3 regions of the Streptomyces sp. NPDC050147 genome follow, and region 2 is predicted to be linked to each of the others. Evidence: riboswitches for the same ligand, from Rfam matches in the RefSeq annotation. Region 2 holds a riboswitch; each other region holds the start of a gene.
What was found. Region 2 has a riboswitch for thiamine pyrophosphate ahead of thiC (phosphomethylpyrimidine synthase ThiC). Riboswitches for the same ligand answer to the same signal wherever they lie in the genome.
Positions count from the first base shown of each region.

Region 1: it holds a riboswitch for thiamine pyrophosphate, as region 2 does, so the genes downstream of both, thiO (glycine oxidase ThiO) here and thiC (phosphomethylpyrimidine synthase ThiC) in region 2, are expected to answer to the same signal.
Region 3: it holds a riboswitch for thiamine pyrophosphate, as region 2 does, so the genes downstream of both, AB0I94_RS18670 (thiamine ABC transporter substrate-binding protein) here and thiC (phosphomethylpyrimidine synthase ThiC) in region 2, are expected to answer to the same signal.

Region 1 covers NZ_JBFALJ010000001.1:165,753-170,510, forward strand. Annotated here, with positions in the region: gene thiE (thiamine phosphate synthase) at 1-221, opposite strand, end outside; gene AB0I94_RS00745 (Rv2175c family DNA-binding protein) at 310-675, opposite strand; gene AB0I94_RS00750 (FAD-dependent oxidoreductase) at 739-1,959, opposite strand; TPP riboswitch at 2,091-2,203, shown strand; gene thiO (glycine oxidase ThiO) at 2,201-3,397, shown strand; gene thiS (sulfur carrier protein ThiS) at 3,394-3,612, shown strand; gene AB0I94_RS00765 (thiazole synthase) at 3,619-4,413, shown strand; gene pknB (Stk1 family PASTA domain-containing Ser/Thr kinase) at 4,526-4,758, shown strand, end outside.
Region 2 covers NZ_JBFALJ010000010.1:69,060-73,817, forward strand. Annotated here, with positions in the region: gene AB0I94_RS17450 (IclR family transcriptional regulator C-terminal domain-containing protein) at 1-199, shown strand, start outside; gene AB0I94_RS17455 (SsgA family sporulation/cell division regulator) at 303-740, shown strand; gene AB0I94_RS17460 (YibE/F family protein) at 884-2,308, opposite strand; TPP riboswitch at 2,380-2,535, shown strand; gene thiC (phosphomethylpyrimidine synthase ThiC) at 2,528-4,318, shown strand; gene AB0I94_RS17470 (hypothetical protein) at 4,381-4,758, opposite strand, start outside.
Region 3 covers NZ_JBFALJ010000011.1:88,939-93,696, forward strand. Annotated here, with positions in the region: gene AB0I94_RS18665 (iron ABC transporter permease) at 1-1,078, opposite strand, end outside; gene AB0I94_RS18670 (thiamine ABC transporter substrate-binding protein) at 1,141-2,226, opposite strand; TPP riboswitch at 2,319-2,436, opposite strand; gene rlmN (23S rRNA (adenine(2503)-C(2))-methyltransferase RlmN) at 2,457-3,563, opposite strand; gene AB0I94_RS18680 (phosphatidate cytidylyltransferase) at 3,644-4,708, opposite strand; gene frr (ribosome recycling factor) at 4,743-4,758, opposite strand, start outside.

The DNA of each region.
Region 1 (4,758 bases), on a different contig from region 2:
GCGAGGAGCTTGCCGTGCCGGCGGGCGGCGTCGGCGAAGACCTGGAGGTGTTCGAGCTCCTCGGCGGCCTCCATGCCCTTGTCCCGCAGCTGCACGATGTCGACGCCGCCGCCGAGGACGGCGTCGAGGAACTCGGGGAGGTCTCCCTGGCGCTTGCGGGCGTCCACACACAGGTAGAGGCGGGCGTCGGCGAGCTGCTCGCGGGCAGGCTTGGTGGCCATGGAAGAGGTCCCCCCGGTCGTCGGTGGCCCGCGGGCCACGCGTCCCCGGAGGGACGCGCGGCCCGCGCGCGACGGTTTTCCGTTTCGGTCAGACGGCGAGCGCCTGGGCGCGGCGCTTCACCTCCGTGCCGCGATTCTCGCTCAGGGCCTGCGCGGGGGTGCCGGGCAGGGTCGGGTCGGGAGTGAAGAGCCACTCCAGCATCTCTTCGTCGCTGAAGCCGTCGTCCCGCAGGAGCGTCAGGGTGCCGGTGAGGCCCTTGACGATCTTGTCGCCGTCGATGAAGGCGGCCGGCACCGCGAGCGCGCGGTTCTCACCACGGCGCACGGCGATCAGCTGGCCCTCCTTGACCAGCTGGCGCACACGCGTCACCTCGACGTCGAGCATTTCTGCGATGTCGGGAAGGTGGAGCCACTCGGGGACGAGAGCATCAGTCTTTGCGTCAATCTCGGTCACGGGGTCAAGCGTATCTCCGGGCACCGACAACGGCCGAGCAGAGGCTCCGGTCGTGCGGCACCGCTACGGCCGCAGTGCCTTCTTCAGCGGAACCGAGGGGTCCGACGCCAGCTCGGCGGAGAGGCGGGCGCTCGCCTCGATCAGTTTGCGGCCCTGCGCCAGGTCCCTGGGGCGGCCCACCGCGAGGACGGCCACCAGGGCCCCCTGCCGCAGCCAGCACACGGTCCAGGCCACGCCCGAGGGGTCACCGCGCCACACCAGCTCGTCGGCGGACGCGTGATGGCCCGCGTACTGGACGAAGCGGCCGAACTGCTCGGACCAGAAGTACGGGACGGGGTCGTACGCCGAAGGGGTCTCGCCGATGATGTTCGCCGCCGCCGTGCGCGGCCCCTGGAGGGCGTTGTCCCAGTGGTGGACGAGGAGACGCTCGCCATATCTTCCCGAAGGGAAGGAGGCGCAGTCGCCGACCGCGTACACATCGGGCTCCGACGTGCGCAGGTGGTCGTCGGCGAGGATCTCCCGGTGGGCGCCCAGCGCGATGCCGGAGTCCGCGAGCCATCCCGTGGCGGGGCGTGCGCCGATGCCGACGACCACCGCGTCCGCGGGCAGCCGGGTGCCGTCGGCCAGGAGCACACTGCCGGGCTCGACGCGGTCCACGCGCGCGCCGGTGCGCAGTTCGGCGCCGGAGTCGGCGTACCAGGCCGCCATCGGGGCGGCGACCTCCGCGGGCAGCGCCCCGGCCAGCGGTCGCTCCGCGGCCTCGACCACGGTGACCGAGCAGCCCGCCTCGCGTGCGGCGGTCGCGAACTCGGCGCCGATCCAGCCCGCGCCGACGACCACGATGCGGTGCTGCTCGGCGAGCACGGGCCGCAGCCGCTCGGCGTCGTCGAGCGTGCGCAGCAGGTGGACGCCGGGGACTCCGGAGGCGCCGGGCAGCAGGATCGGTTCGGCGCCGGTGGCGATGACCAGGGCGTCGTAGGGAACCGGGCCGCGGGCGGTGTCCAGTTCGTGGTCCGCCGGGCGGACGCCCGTGACCTCGTGGCCCAGGCTCAGGCCGATGCCGAGCGCCTCGAAGTCGATGTCGAAGGCGGAGCCCTCCGCCTTGCCGAGCAGCACGGCCTTGGACAACGGCGGCCTGTCGTACGGCTGGTGGGGCTCCGCGCCGATCAGGGTGACCGCACCGGCGAACCCCTGCTCGCGCAGGGCCACGGCGGTCTGCACCCCGGCCATCCCCGCGCCGACGATGACCACCCGGCGCTCTTCCTGCCTCTGCTGCTCGCTCACTCGATCACTGTAGGGCGGCGCACGAGGCGTACCTCAGAGCTCGACCAGGAGATCTCTGACACACCGTCACTGCTCATACCCGGACAGCTCCCCCTACTGCCGCCGAACGCCAGGGGCTAGGGTGGCCGGTGCAGAGCACTCGCGGGAGCCCGGACGCACCGGGCTGAGAGGGAGGCTGGACGGCCTCCGACCGTACGAACCTGATCCGGGTCATGCCGGCGAAGGGAGGGGCTGGACACCCATGCATCCACCTACACCACCCCGTACGACGAGCACGACCGATGTCCTTGTCGTCGGGGGCGGCATCATCGGCCTGGTCACGGCCTGGCGGGCGGCACAGCGCGGCCTGTCCGTCGCCGTCGTGGACCCCGAACCCGGCGGCGGCGCGGCGCAGGTGGCCGCGGGCATGCTGGCCGCCGTCACCGAGCTGCACTACGGGGAGCAGACGCTGCTCGGCCTCAATGTGGCCTCCGCGCGGCGCTATCCCGAGTTCGCCGCCGAGCTGACGGAGGCGAGCGGCCGCGAACTCGGCTACCGCGCGTGCGGCACGCTCGCCGTCGCGCTCGACTCCGACGACCGTGCCCATCTGCGCGAGCTGCACACGCTTCAGCAGCAGTCGGGGCTCGCCTCGGAGTGGCTGAGCGGGCGTGAGTGCCGCCGCCTTGAGCCGATGCTCGCGCCGGGCGTCCGGGGCGGCCTCCGGGTCGACGGCGATCATCAGGTCGACCCGCGCAGGCTCGCGGCGGCGCTCCTCGTGGCCTGCGAGCGGGCGGGCGTGGTCTTCCACCACGCGTGGGCGCAGCGTCTGTCGGTGGCCGGCGACCGGGCCACCGGCGTCGTGCTCGCCGACGGCACCGCTCTGGAGGCCGGTCAGACCGTGCTCGCGGCGGGCAGCCTCAGCGGGCGCCTGGCGGGGGTCCCGGAGGGCGTCCTGCCGCCCGTGCGCCCCGTGAAGGGCCAGGTGCTGCGGCTCACGGTGCCGCGGCGGTACGCGCCGTTCCTGAGCCGCACCGTGCGCGCCGTGGTGCGCGGCAGCCACGTCTACCTGGTGCCGCGCGAGAACGGCGAGCTCGTCGTGGGCGCGACCAGCGAGGAGCTCGGCTGGGACACGACGGTCACGGCCGGCGGCGTGTACGAGCTCCTTCGGGACGCCCACGAACTCGTACCCGGCATCACGGAACTGCCGCTGACGGAGACCCGCGCGGGCCTGCGCCCCGGCTCCCCCGACAACGCGCCGCTGCTCGGCCCGACCGCGCTCCCCGGCCTCCAGCTGGCCACCGGGCACTACCGCAACGGCGTCCTGCTGACGCCCGTCACCGGCGACGTACTGGCCCATGCCCTCACCACCGGTGAACTGCCCGACGAAGCGCGGGAGTTCACCCCCCTGCGCTTTGCCGGTAACCCCCTTACGCAGCGTTCCATGGAGCAGCCCGCATGACTCTCCCAGCCGTTACAGCCGTCTCCGTGAACGGAGAAGCACGCGATGTGGCCGCGGGCACCACGCTCGAAGCCCTCGTCGCCACGCTGACCGCGGCCCCCTCCGGGGTCGCCGCCGCGCTCAACGAAACCGTCGTCCCGCGCGCGCGGTGGGCGACCACCCCGCTCGCCGACGGGGACCGCGTCGAGGTCCTCACCGCCGTCCAAGGAGGCTGAACCGACATGGCAGACGACCCCTTCGTCATCGGCGGGCTCACGCTTTCCTCCCGCCTGATCATGGGTACGGGCGGTGCGCCCAGCCTCGACGTGCTCGAACGTTCTCTCGTCGCCTCCGGTACGGAGCTGACGACGGTGGCGATGCGCCGCCTGGATCCCGCAGTGCAGGGCTCGGTGCTCTCCGTCCTCGAGCGGCTCGGCATCCGCGTCCTGCCGAACACGGCGGGCTGCTTCACCGCGGGCGAGGCCGTCCTGACCGCCCGGCTCGCGCGGGAGGCGCTCGGCACCGACCTGGTCAAGCTGGAGGTCATCGCGGACGAGCGCACGCTGCTGCCCGACCCGATCGAGCTCATCGACGCCGCGGAGACTCTCGTGGACGACGGCTTCACGGTCCTCCCGTACACGAACGACGACCCGGTCCTCGCCCGGAAGCTGGAGGACGCGGGGTGCGCGGCGATCATGCCGCTCGGCTCTCCGATCGGGTCCGGGCTCGGCATCCGCAACCCGCACAACTTCCAGCTGATCGTCGAGCGCGCGGGCGTGCCGGTGATCCTGGACGCGGGCGCGGGGACGGCCTCCGACGCGGCGCTCGCCATGGAGCTGGGGTGCGCCGGTGTGATGCTCGCCTCCGCCGTGACGCGGGCGCAGGAGCCGGTCCTGATGGCCGAGGGCATGCGGCACGGGGTCGAGGCGGGGCGGCTCGCGTACCGGGCGGGGCGCATTCCCCGGCGGCACTTCGCCGAGGCGTCGTCGCCCGTGGAGGGGATGGCCCGGCTCGACCCGGAGCGGCCCGCCTTCTGAGCGTCGCGTGCCTGTCACCGCTCGTCGCGTGCCTGTCACAGGTCGGCTGCAGTCGAGGCGCGAGCGTGCCCGGGCGGGCAGCGGTGTCGGCGGTGGCTCGTAGACTCCCTGCGTGGACACGACCCTTCAGGACCCGCTCATCGGGCAGGTGCTCGACGGCCGCTATCGCGTGGACGGGCGCATCGCGGTCGGCGGGATGGCCACGGTCTACCGGGCCGTGGACACCCGCCTCGACCGCGTGCTCGCGCTCAAGGTGATGCACCCCACGCTGGCCGCCGACGTCTCGTTCGTCGACCGCTTCATCCGCGAGGCGAAGTCGATCGCCCGGCTCTCGCACCCGAACGT
Region 2 (4,758 bases):
GCAGCCCGTGGTGGAGCGGCAGGAGTACGCATTGGGGACGGTTTGCGCGGCGATTCCGATCACTGTGGGTAACACGGCTGCCACGATGGCGATTTCCGTCCCGGTCTCTCAGGCGGACCGACTGCTCCCCGCCGCCGAGCGTTTGCAGGGCGAGATCGGAAGACTGTTAAGGACACTTGCTTTCTCTATCAGCATCTGAAAACTCACTCCTTGTGATCTGATGTGTACGTTAAGCAAGATGCCATGAGTGTCAGGGAGTTGGTTCCTGGCCAGTCGAGCTTTAGCGACGGGGTAGGCGGGCGATGCGCGAGTCGGTCCAGGCAGAGGTCATGATGAGCTTCCTCGTTTCCGAGGAGTTGTCGTTTCGCATCCCGGTGGAGCTGCGATATGAAACCGACGATCCCTACGCCGTCCGGCTGACCTTTCACCTCCCCGGAGACGCGCCGGTGACCTGGGCCTTCGGTCGCGAGCTGTTGGTCGACGGGGTGGGCGGGGCGTGCGGTGACGGGGACGTGCACATCGCCCCCACCGACCCGGAGCTGCTGGACGAGGTGCTCATCCGGCTCCAGGTCGCCACGGACCAGGCGCTGTTCCGGGTGGGGATTCCGCCGCTGCTCGCCTTCCTGGACCGTACGGACAAGCTGGTTCCGCTGGGGCAGGAGCGGGCGCTCGCCGACTTCGATACACACCTGGACGAGGCGCTGGACCGGATCCTCGCCGAGGAGCAGAGCGCGGGCTGACTCCGGAGGACAAGTGGCGCAGCCGTACGGCAGATTGCTGCATTTCGTGGCATCGGCCGCTCTGGCCTTGCGGCATCGGCCGGTCTGGCCTTGCGGCGGCGTCCCTTCCGCACGCCCTGGCCTTCCGGCGGCACCTCTTCCGTTCAGGCCTTGCGGCGGCGGCCCTTTCCGCCGCGGCTCTGCTTGGGGGCGGGAGTCGTGCGGGTGGCACCGTCTCCGTGCGCGTCGGTGGCGCCCGGGGGGTTCGTGCCTCCCGGGTGGTTCGCGCCCGCTGGCCGGGCTGTGGCGGCCGAACGGTCAGCCGAGACCACCAGGGCCGCGAGCGCTGTCGTCACCGGCACAGAGGCGACCAGGCCGATCGAGCCGACCAGCGTGCGCACGATCTCCTCGGCCACCAGCTCGCTGTTGGCCACGGTGCCCACGCTGCTCTGGGCGATGGAGAAGAGCAGCAGCAGGGGCAGCGCGGCGCCCGCGTAGGCAAGCACCAGGGTGTTGACGACCGAGGCGATGTGGTCGCGGCCGATGCGGATGGCGGCGCCGTACAGACCGCGCCACCCCATCGTGGGGTTGGCCTGGTGCAGTTCCCAGACCGCGGACGTCTGCGTCACCGTCACGTCGTCGAGCACGCCGAGGGAGCCGATGATGACGCCGGCGAGCAACAGGCCGCTCATGTCGATGGACGGGTACAGGCCGTGGATCAGGCCGGTGTTGTCGTCCGTGTTGCCGGTCAGCGAGGCCCAGCCGATGAAGAGCGAACCGAGCAGTCCGATGAGGAGCAGTGAGATCAGCGTGCCGAGGACCGCGACCGACGTACGCGCTGTGAGGCCGTGGCACAGGTAGAGCGCGATCAGCATGATGGCGCTGGCCCCGATCACCGCCACGACCAGCGGGTTCGAGCCCTGCAGGATCGCCGGCAGGATGAAGAACGTCAGGACCAGGAAGCTCAACGCCAGGGCGACCAGGGCCATGACGCCGCGCAGCCGTCCCACCACGACGACGGCGAGCGCGAAGATCCCGGCGAGCAGCGCCATGGGGAACTTGCGGTTCACGTCGGTGACCGCGTACTGCAGCGCCTCGGGGGCCGTGGGCTCGTAGGCGACCACCACCTGCTGGCCCTGGCGCAACTGCCGCGGTGAGTCCGGCTGGACGATCTCGGTGAAGGTGCGGCCCTTGTCCTTGCCGCTGGTCACCTCGATCGTCGCCTTCTTGCAGATGCCCTTCGCGCGGGACTCCGCGGACTGCCCTTCGGCGGTGGAGGTGTCACCGTTGGGCGGGGTCTGTGAGGCGTTCACGTCCTTGCAGGGGAGCTCCTGCACCTTCGTCACGTCGGCCGACTGGGTCTGGCGGTCGAAGCCGACTCCGGTGCGCTCATGGCCGGGCGCGCCGCCGGGCCAGAGCACCGCGAGGCCCACGACCACCGCCGTGGCGAAAGGAATCAGCACGGCGGCGATGACCTTGCGCAGATGCTTCGATACCGGCGCGGCAGGACCGTGGCTGTGGGAGTGCCCGTGCGGGTCCGGGGGACGGTTCGGGACGGGCGGCTGGGACGGCGGCTGTGTGGTGGTCACTGACCGATCATCGCAAGAACGGAGGGGGCCCTCTGTTCAGCGCGCCCGACATGACGCTAGCGTGGTGTCACCTTTGCAATCGCGGGAGCTCGGAGCACCGGGCTGAGAGGGCGCTGAACTCCGTACGAAGCGGCACAAAAAGTGCACGAGCCGTACGGAATCCGCTGCGTCGACCGCCGAACCTGTTACCGGGTAATGCCGGCGTAGGGAGTAGGTCTCATGACCACATCGGACGCACGCACGCCTGCCTCCAGCAGCGACGAGAACACCGTCGAGGCGGAGGCCGGGAAGTCCATCGGCTGGCACAAGGCGTACGTCGAGGGCTCGCGCCCCGACCTGCGGGTGCCGGTCCGCCAGGTGCACCTCACCAACGGCAAGGCCGTGACCCTGTACGACACTTCGGGGCCGTACACCGACGAGTCCATCGACACCGACGTCCGCAGGGGCCTCGCGCCGCTGCGCGAGAACTGGATCATCGCCCGCGGCGACACCGAGGAGTACGTGGGCCGCCCGCCCCGCCCCGAGGACGACGGGATCAAGCACACCTCGCCGCGCGGAGGCCTGAAGAACCTCGACGCGGTCTTCCCCGGCCGTCCGCGCCAGCCGCGCCGGGGCCGCGGGGGCCAGGCGGTGTCACAGCTCGCGTACGCCCGCCGTGGCGAGATCACGCCCGAGATGGAGTTCATCGGGATCCGCGAGAACCTCGACCCCGAGGTCGTGCGCGCCGAGGTCGCCGCGGGCCGGGCGGTGATCCCCGCCAACGTCAACCACCCGGAGATCGAGCCGATGATCATCGGCAAGAAGTTCCTGGTGAAGGTCAACGCCAACATCGGCAACTCCGCGGTCACCTCCTCCATCGAGGAGGAGGTGGACAAGATGACCTGGGCGACCAAGTGGGGCGCCGACACGGTCATGGACCTGTCCACCGGGCGCAACATCCACACCACCCGCGAGTGGGTCCTGCGCAACTCCCCCGTCCCCATCGGGACCGTGCCGCTCTACCAGGCCCTGGAGAAGGTCGATGGCCAGGCCGAGGCGCTGACCTGGGAGATCTACAAGGACACGGTCATCGAGCAGGCCGAACAGGGCGTGGACTACATGACGGTGCACGCGGGCGTGCGCCTTCCGTACGTCCCGCTGACCGCCAACCGCAAGACCGGCATCGTCTCGCGCGGTGGCTCGATCATGGCGGCCTGGTGTCTCGCGCACCACAAGGAGAGCTTCCTCTACGAGAACTTCGAGGAGCTCTGCGAGATCCTCGCCTCGTACGACGTGACGTACTCGCTCGGCGACGGTCTGCGCCCCGGTTCGATCGCGGACGCCAACGACGAGGCGCAGTTCGCCGAGCTGCGCACCCTCGGGGAACTCAACACGATCGCCAAGCGTCATAACGTACAGACCATGATCGAGGGCCCGGGTCACGTCCCGATGCACAAGATCAAGGAGAACATCGACCTTCAGCAGGAGATCTGCGAGGAGGCGCCGTTCTACACCCTCGGCCCGCTGACCACCGACATCGCGCCCGCGTACGACCACATCACCTCCGGCATCGGCGCCGCGATGATCGGCTGGTGGGGCACGGCGATGCTCTGCTACGTCACGCCCAAGGAGCACCTGGGCCTGCCCAACCGTGATGACGTGAAGACCGGAGTCATCACGTACAAGATCGCGGCGCACGCGGCGGACCTCGCCAAGGGGCACCCGGGCGCCCAGGACTGGGACGACGCGCTCTCGGACGCACGCTTCGAGTTCCGCTGGGAGGACCAGTTCAACCTGGCCCTGGACCCCGTCACGGCACGGGAGTTCCACGACGAGACGCTGCCGGCGGAGCCCGCGAAGACAGCACACTTCTGCTCGATGTGCGGGCCGAAGTTCTGCAGCATGAAGATCTCGCACGACATCCGGCGTGAACACGGCGGTACGCGGGGCGAGATCGAGGCGGGCATGGAGCAGAAGTCCAAGGAGTTCGCGGCAGCCGGAAACCGCGTGTACCTGCCCATCGCCGACTGACCGATACCGGCACGCGCCGTGCTTCGGGCGGGCAGCACGCCCGCCCGAAGCAGCGTCGCGTACTACTCCGGCTTGTGGTCGGGACCGCCGAAGTCCGGGCTCGAGAAGTCCGGGCTCGAGAAACTCGGGCGCGGTCCCGCCGCCGGGCCGCCCTCCGGGCTGCTGAACCCCGGCCTGTTGTAGCCGAGTTGCGGCATGCGGTTGCCTGGGCCCGGCGACGGTGTACGAGCGGCGTGCGCCGTCCCCGGGTCCGCGAGCGCCTCCCGCAGGAACGGCAGGATGCCGCGCTCCATGAGTGCCTCGCTCCAGGCTTCCCTGGCGCGAACCACCTCCTCGTTCCGTTCTCCGTACGGACCGGCCTGGAGCGACGTGGCGCCGTTGCGCAGGGCGGTCAGGAGCAGGCCGATCGCGGCGATCAGGATGGCCCCTGCGGTGAGCGC
Region 3 (4,758 bases), on a different contig from region 2:
CTCTCCGGGTGAGCGCCGCCGCGGCGAGCCCGCCGATCACCAGGGCGATGGCGGTGGCGGCGAGCGCGTACTGCAGCGAATTCCAGACGGCCTCGATCGGCGGGACGAGGAACGCCCCGCCGTCCGCCGATGTCAGCTCCCTGAAGTACGTGAAGCCGTAACCGTCGGGCCCGCTCAGCGACCGCTCGATCAGCACTCCGAGCGGCAGCAGGATCAGCACGGCGATCGTGACCATGACCCCGGCGAGCAGCGTCCACTGCCCCGCGCCGCGCGGTCGCCGCGCGACCGCGGAGGCGTCGACCAGCTTCAGGGCGGTCTCCCGCCTGCGCACGGTCCACGCGTGCACGGCGAGGATCACGCCGACCGCCGCGAACTGCACGATGGTCAGGACGGCGGCCGTCGACAAGTCGAGAAGCTGGGCGGTCTGCCGGTAGATCTCGACTTCGAGCGTGGAGTACGCGGGCCCGCCGAGGATCTGCACGACACCGAACGAGGTGAACGTGAACAGGAAGACCATGAGGGACGCCGCGGCGACCGCGGGACCGAGCGCGGGCAGGGTCACCGTCCGCCAGGCGGTCCACCGCGAGGCGCCGAGCATCCGCGCGGCCTCCTCCTGACGCGGGTCGAGCTGCGACCAGAGCCCGCCGACGGTCCGTACGACAACGGCGTAATTGAAGAAGACATGCGCGAGCAGAATCGCCCACACGGTGGTGTCGAGCCGCACGCCCCACATCTCGTCGAGCAGCCCGCCCCGGCCGAGCAGCGCGAGGAACGCCGTCCCGACGACGACCGTCGGCAGCACGAACGGCACCGTGACGACCGCCCGCAGGATCTGCTTGCCCCTGAACTCGAAGCGCGCGAAGACGTACGCGCCGGGGAGCGCGATCAGCAGCGTGAGCGCGGTCGAGGCGAGCGCCTGCCAGGTGGTGAACCACAGCACGTGCCGGACGTCGGACTGCCCGATGACGTCCGCGATCCGCCCGAACTGCCACTGTCCGCCCACCTTCAGGCCGCGCGCGACGATCGCGGAGACCGGATAGGCGAAGAAGACCGCGAAGAAGGCGACGGGCACGGCCATCAGGCCGAGCCGCGCCGCGCTCCCTCGGGTGGATCCCTTACGGTCCTTGCGGGCCGGGTCCTTTACTTCAGTACGAGCGAGGTCCACGACTTGACCCACTGCTCGCGGTTGTCGGCGATCTTCTTCGGGGCCATGGTCTCCGGCTTGTCGATCTTCGCGCCGTGCTCGACGAACAGCTGGGGCAGCTCGGCGTTCTCGCGCACAGGGTTCACGAACATGTTCAGCGGCATGTCCTCCTGGAACTCGCTGCTGATCAGGAAGTCGAGCAGCGCCTTGCCGCCCTTCTCGTTCCCGGCGTTGCTCAGCAGACCCGCGTACTCGACCTGCCGGAAGCAGGTACCGGTCGCGACGCCGGTCGGCGCCTCCTTGGGCTGCGGCTTGGCGTAGAGCACCTCGACGGGCGGCGACGAGGCGTAGGAGACGACGAGCGGCCGCTCACCCTTGGCCTTCTTGCCGCCCGCGGAGCCGGAGAACTCCTCGTTGTACGCCTGCTCCCAGCCGTCGACGACCTTGACGCCGTTGCTCTTGAGCTTCTTCCAGTAGCCCTGCCAGCCCTCGTCGCCGTACTGGGCGGCGGTGCCGAGCAGGAACCCGAGGCCGGGCGACGAGGTCGAGGCGTTCTCGGTGACCAGCAAGTCCTTGTAGGCGGGCTTGGTCAGATCCTCGAAGGACTTCGGCGGCGCCAGCTTCTTGTCGGCGAAGTACTTCTTGTCGTAGTTGACACAGATGTCGCCACTGTCGACGGGCGTGACCCGGTGCTTGCCCTGATCGACGCGGAACTGCGGAAGAACCTGATCTGAGCCCTTGGCCTCGTACGACTGGAAGAGGCCGTTGTCGAGCGCGCGGGAGAGCAGGGTGTTGTCGACGCCGAAGAAGACATCGCCCTGCGGGTTGTCCTTCGACAGGATCGCCTTGTTCACGGCGGCACCCGCGTCCCCGTCCTTGAGGACGTTGACCTTGTAACCGGAGCTCTTCTCGAACGCCTTCAGTACGTCCTTGGAGACGTTGAAGGAGTCATGGCTGACCAGCGTGACGCTCTTGGAGTCGGCCTTGTCGCCGCTGTCGGACGAGCTGCCGCACGCGGAGAGCGCGACGAGCCCGAGGGCAGCCGCGATCGCGGTGACGGTGATCTTCTTGGTGGTGCTCACTGAGTTCAACTGAGTTCATTCCTCCTGGAGTGACCAGGAAGAGACGCGGCCCTGCCCGCGGACCGGAAGGGGCCGCGGGCAGGGCGCAACAGCTTGAGTGATGACCGAACTTCCTACCCGGAATGACCCGGGCAAGGTTCAGAGGGTCTGCGGCCAACCTGTCCTTGGCTGCCGCACTCTCAGCGCTGTGGCGCTCCCCTGTCGGAATATGAAGATGTCTTCCGGCCAGACTAACGCTCGGACGCGGCGAGCTGACCGCACGCCCCGTCGATCTCCTGACCACGGGTGTCACGAACCGTGACAGGCACCCCATGAGCGGCGATGGCGTCCACGAAGGCCTTCTCGTCCTCCGGCCGCGATGCCGTCCACTTCGAGCCCGGCGTCGGGTTCAGCGGGATCAGGTTCACGTGCACGGGCTTGTTCTTGAGCAGCCGCCCGAGCCGGTCACCGCGCCAGGCGTGGTCGTTGATGTCCCGGATCAGCGCGTACTCGATGGAGAGGCGGCGCCCCGACTTGGCGGCGTACTCCCAGCCCGCCTCAAGCACCTCACGCACGTTCCACCGCGTGTTCACGGGTACGAGGGTGTCGCGGAGCTCGTCGTCGGGCGCGTGCAGCGAGATGGCGAGGCGGCACTTGAAGCCCTCGTCGGCGAACCGGTGGATGGCGGGCACCAGGCCGACCGTCGACACGGTGATGCCGCGCTGCGAGAGACCGACGCCGTCAGGCTCGGGGTCCGTGAGCCTGCGGATGGCACCGGTCACGCGGTTGTAGTTGGCGAGCGGCTCACCCATCCCCATGAAGACGATGTTCGAGAGCCGCGCCGGGCCGCCCGGGATCTCTCCGTCCCTGAGCGCCCGCATCCCGTCCACGATCTGGTGCACGATCTCGGCGGTCGACAGATTCCGGTCGAGTCCGGCCTGCCCCGTCGCACAGAACGGGCAGTTCATCCCGCAGCCGGCCTGCGACGAGATGCACATCGTCACGCGGTCCGGATAGCGCATGAGCACGGACTCGACGAGCGTCCCGTCGAACAGGCGCCACAGCGTCTTGCGGGTGGTGTCGTCGTCACAGCTGATGTGCCGCACCACGGACATCAGCTCGGGAAGCAGCGCTTCCTGGAGCTTTCCGCGCGCACCGGCGGGAATGTCGGTCCACTGCTCCGGGTCGTGCGCGTACCGCGCGAAGTAGTGCTGCGAGAGCTGCTTGGCGCGAAACGGTTTCTCGCCGACGGCGGCGACGGCTTCCTTGCGCTCGGCGGGCGTGAGGTCGGCGAGATGCCGCGGCGGCTTCTTGGCTCCGCGGGGCGCGACGAAGGTGAGTTCTCCGGGTACAGGCATGGTCCATCCAGTGTCGCAGACATACGGCAAGGGGCCCGCCGCCCTGTGGACGACGAGCCCCTCACCTACAAAAGTGCAGGTCAGGCCGAGCCAACGAAGATCACGAGCAGCAACCAGACCACCGGCGCCGTCGGCAGCAGCGAGTCGAGGCGGTCCATGATGCCGCCGTGTCCCGGCAGCAGCGTGCCCATGTCCTTGATGCCGAGGTCACGCTTGATCATCGACTCGCCCAGGTCCCCGAGCGTCGCGCTCGCCGCGACCGCGAGGCCGATGAGCAGCCCCTGCCACCACGTGCCGCCGTCGATCAGGAACTCCATGCACAGCGCGCCACCGGCCATCGCGAACGTCACCGCGCCGAGCAGGCCCTCGCGGGTCTTGCCGGGGCTGATGCGCGGGGCGAGCTTGTGCTTGCCGAAGCGCCAGCCGATCGCGTACGCCCCGGTGTCGCTGACGACGGTCAGCAGCAGGAACGTGAGCACCCGCATGTGGCCGTCGTCCGCGGTGAGCATCATCGCCACGAACGTGGCGAGGAACGGGACGTAGAACGCCGCGAAGACGCCCGCCGTGACGTCCTTCAGATAGCCCTCGGGCGGCTCGGTCATCCGCCAGACGAGCACCGCCAGCGCGGTCAGTGCCATGGCGACCCAGGCGCCCTCGGGGCCGCGGACGTATCCGGCGACGACCATCGCGGCGCCGCCCACCGCGAGCGGGACCAGCGGCGCCTTGATCTCCTTGCGCTCCTGCAGCCGCGAGGTGAGCTCCCAGAGACCGACCACGACGGCGACCACTATGACGCCGATGAAGACGGCCTTCACGATGAAGAGCGACGCGACGATCACCGCGCCGAGCCCCACGCCGACTCCTATGGCCGCCCCGAGATCACGGCCCGCGCTCTTCTTCTGCGGCGCTTGAGGCGCTTGAGGCGCTCGCGGAGCCTCTGGGGCGGGCTGTGATGCGCTGGGCATGGGCTCCTGGGGCACTTCAGGCATGTCAGGCACGATGGGCATGGGCTGCGTCTCTGCTGGATACAGGGCGTCATGCGCATCGTACGCGGGACCTGCCGGGGCAGCCCCTTGAGCAGGGCCCTGGTCGGGCGGCCCCCAGTACCCGGTTCTGGGAGGCGCCCCCCAGGAAGAGTCGTTCACGGATCGGATTCCTCAGTCCTCAGACTTCGAGCCCTCAGACCTCGAGCAGC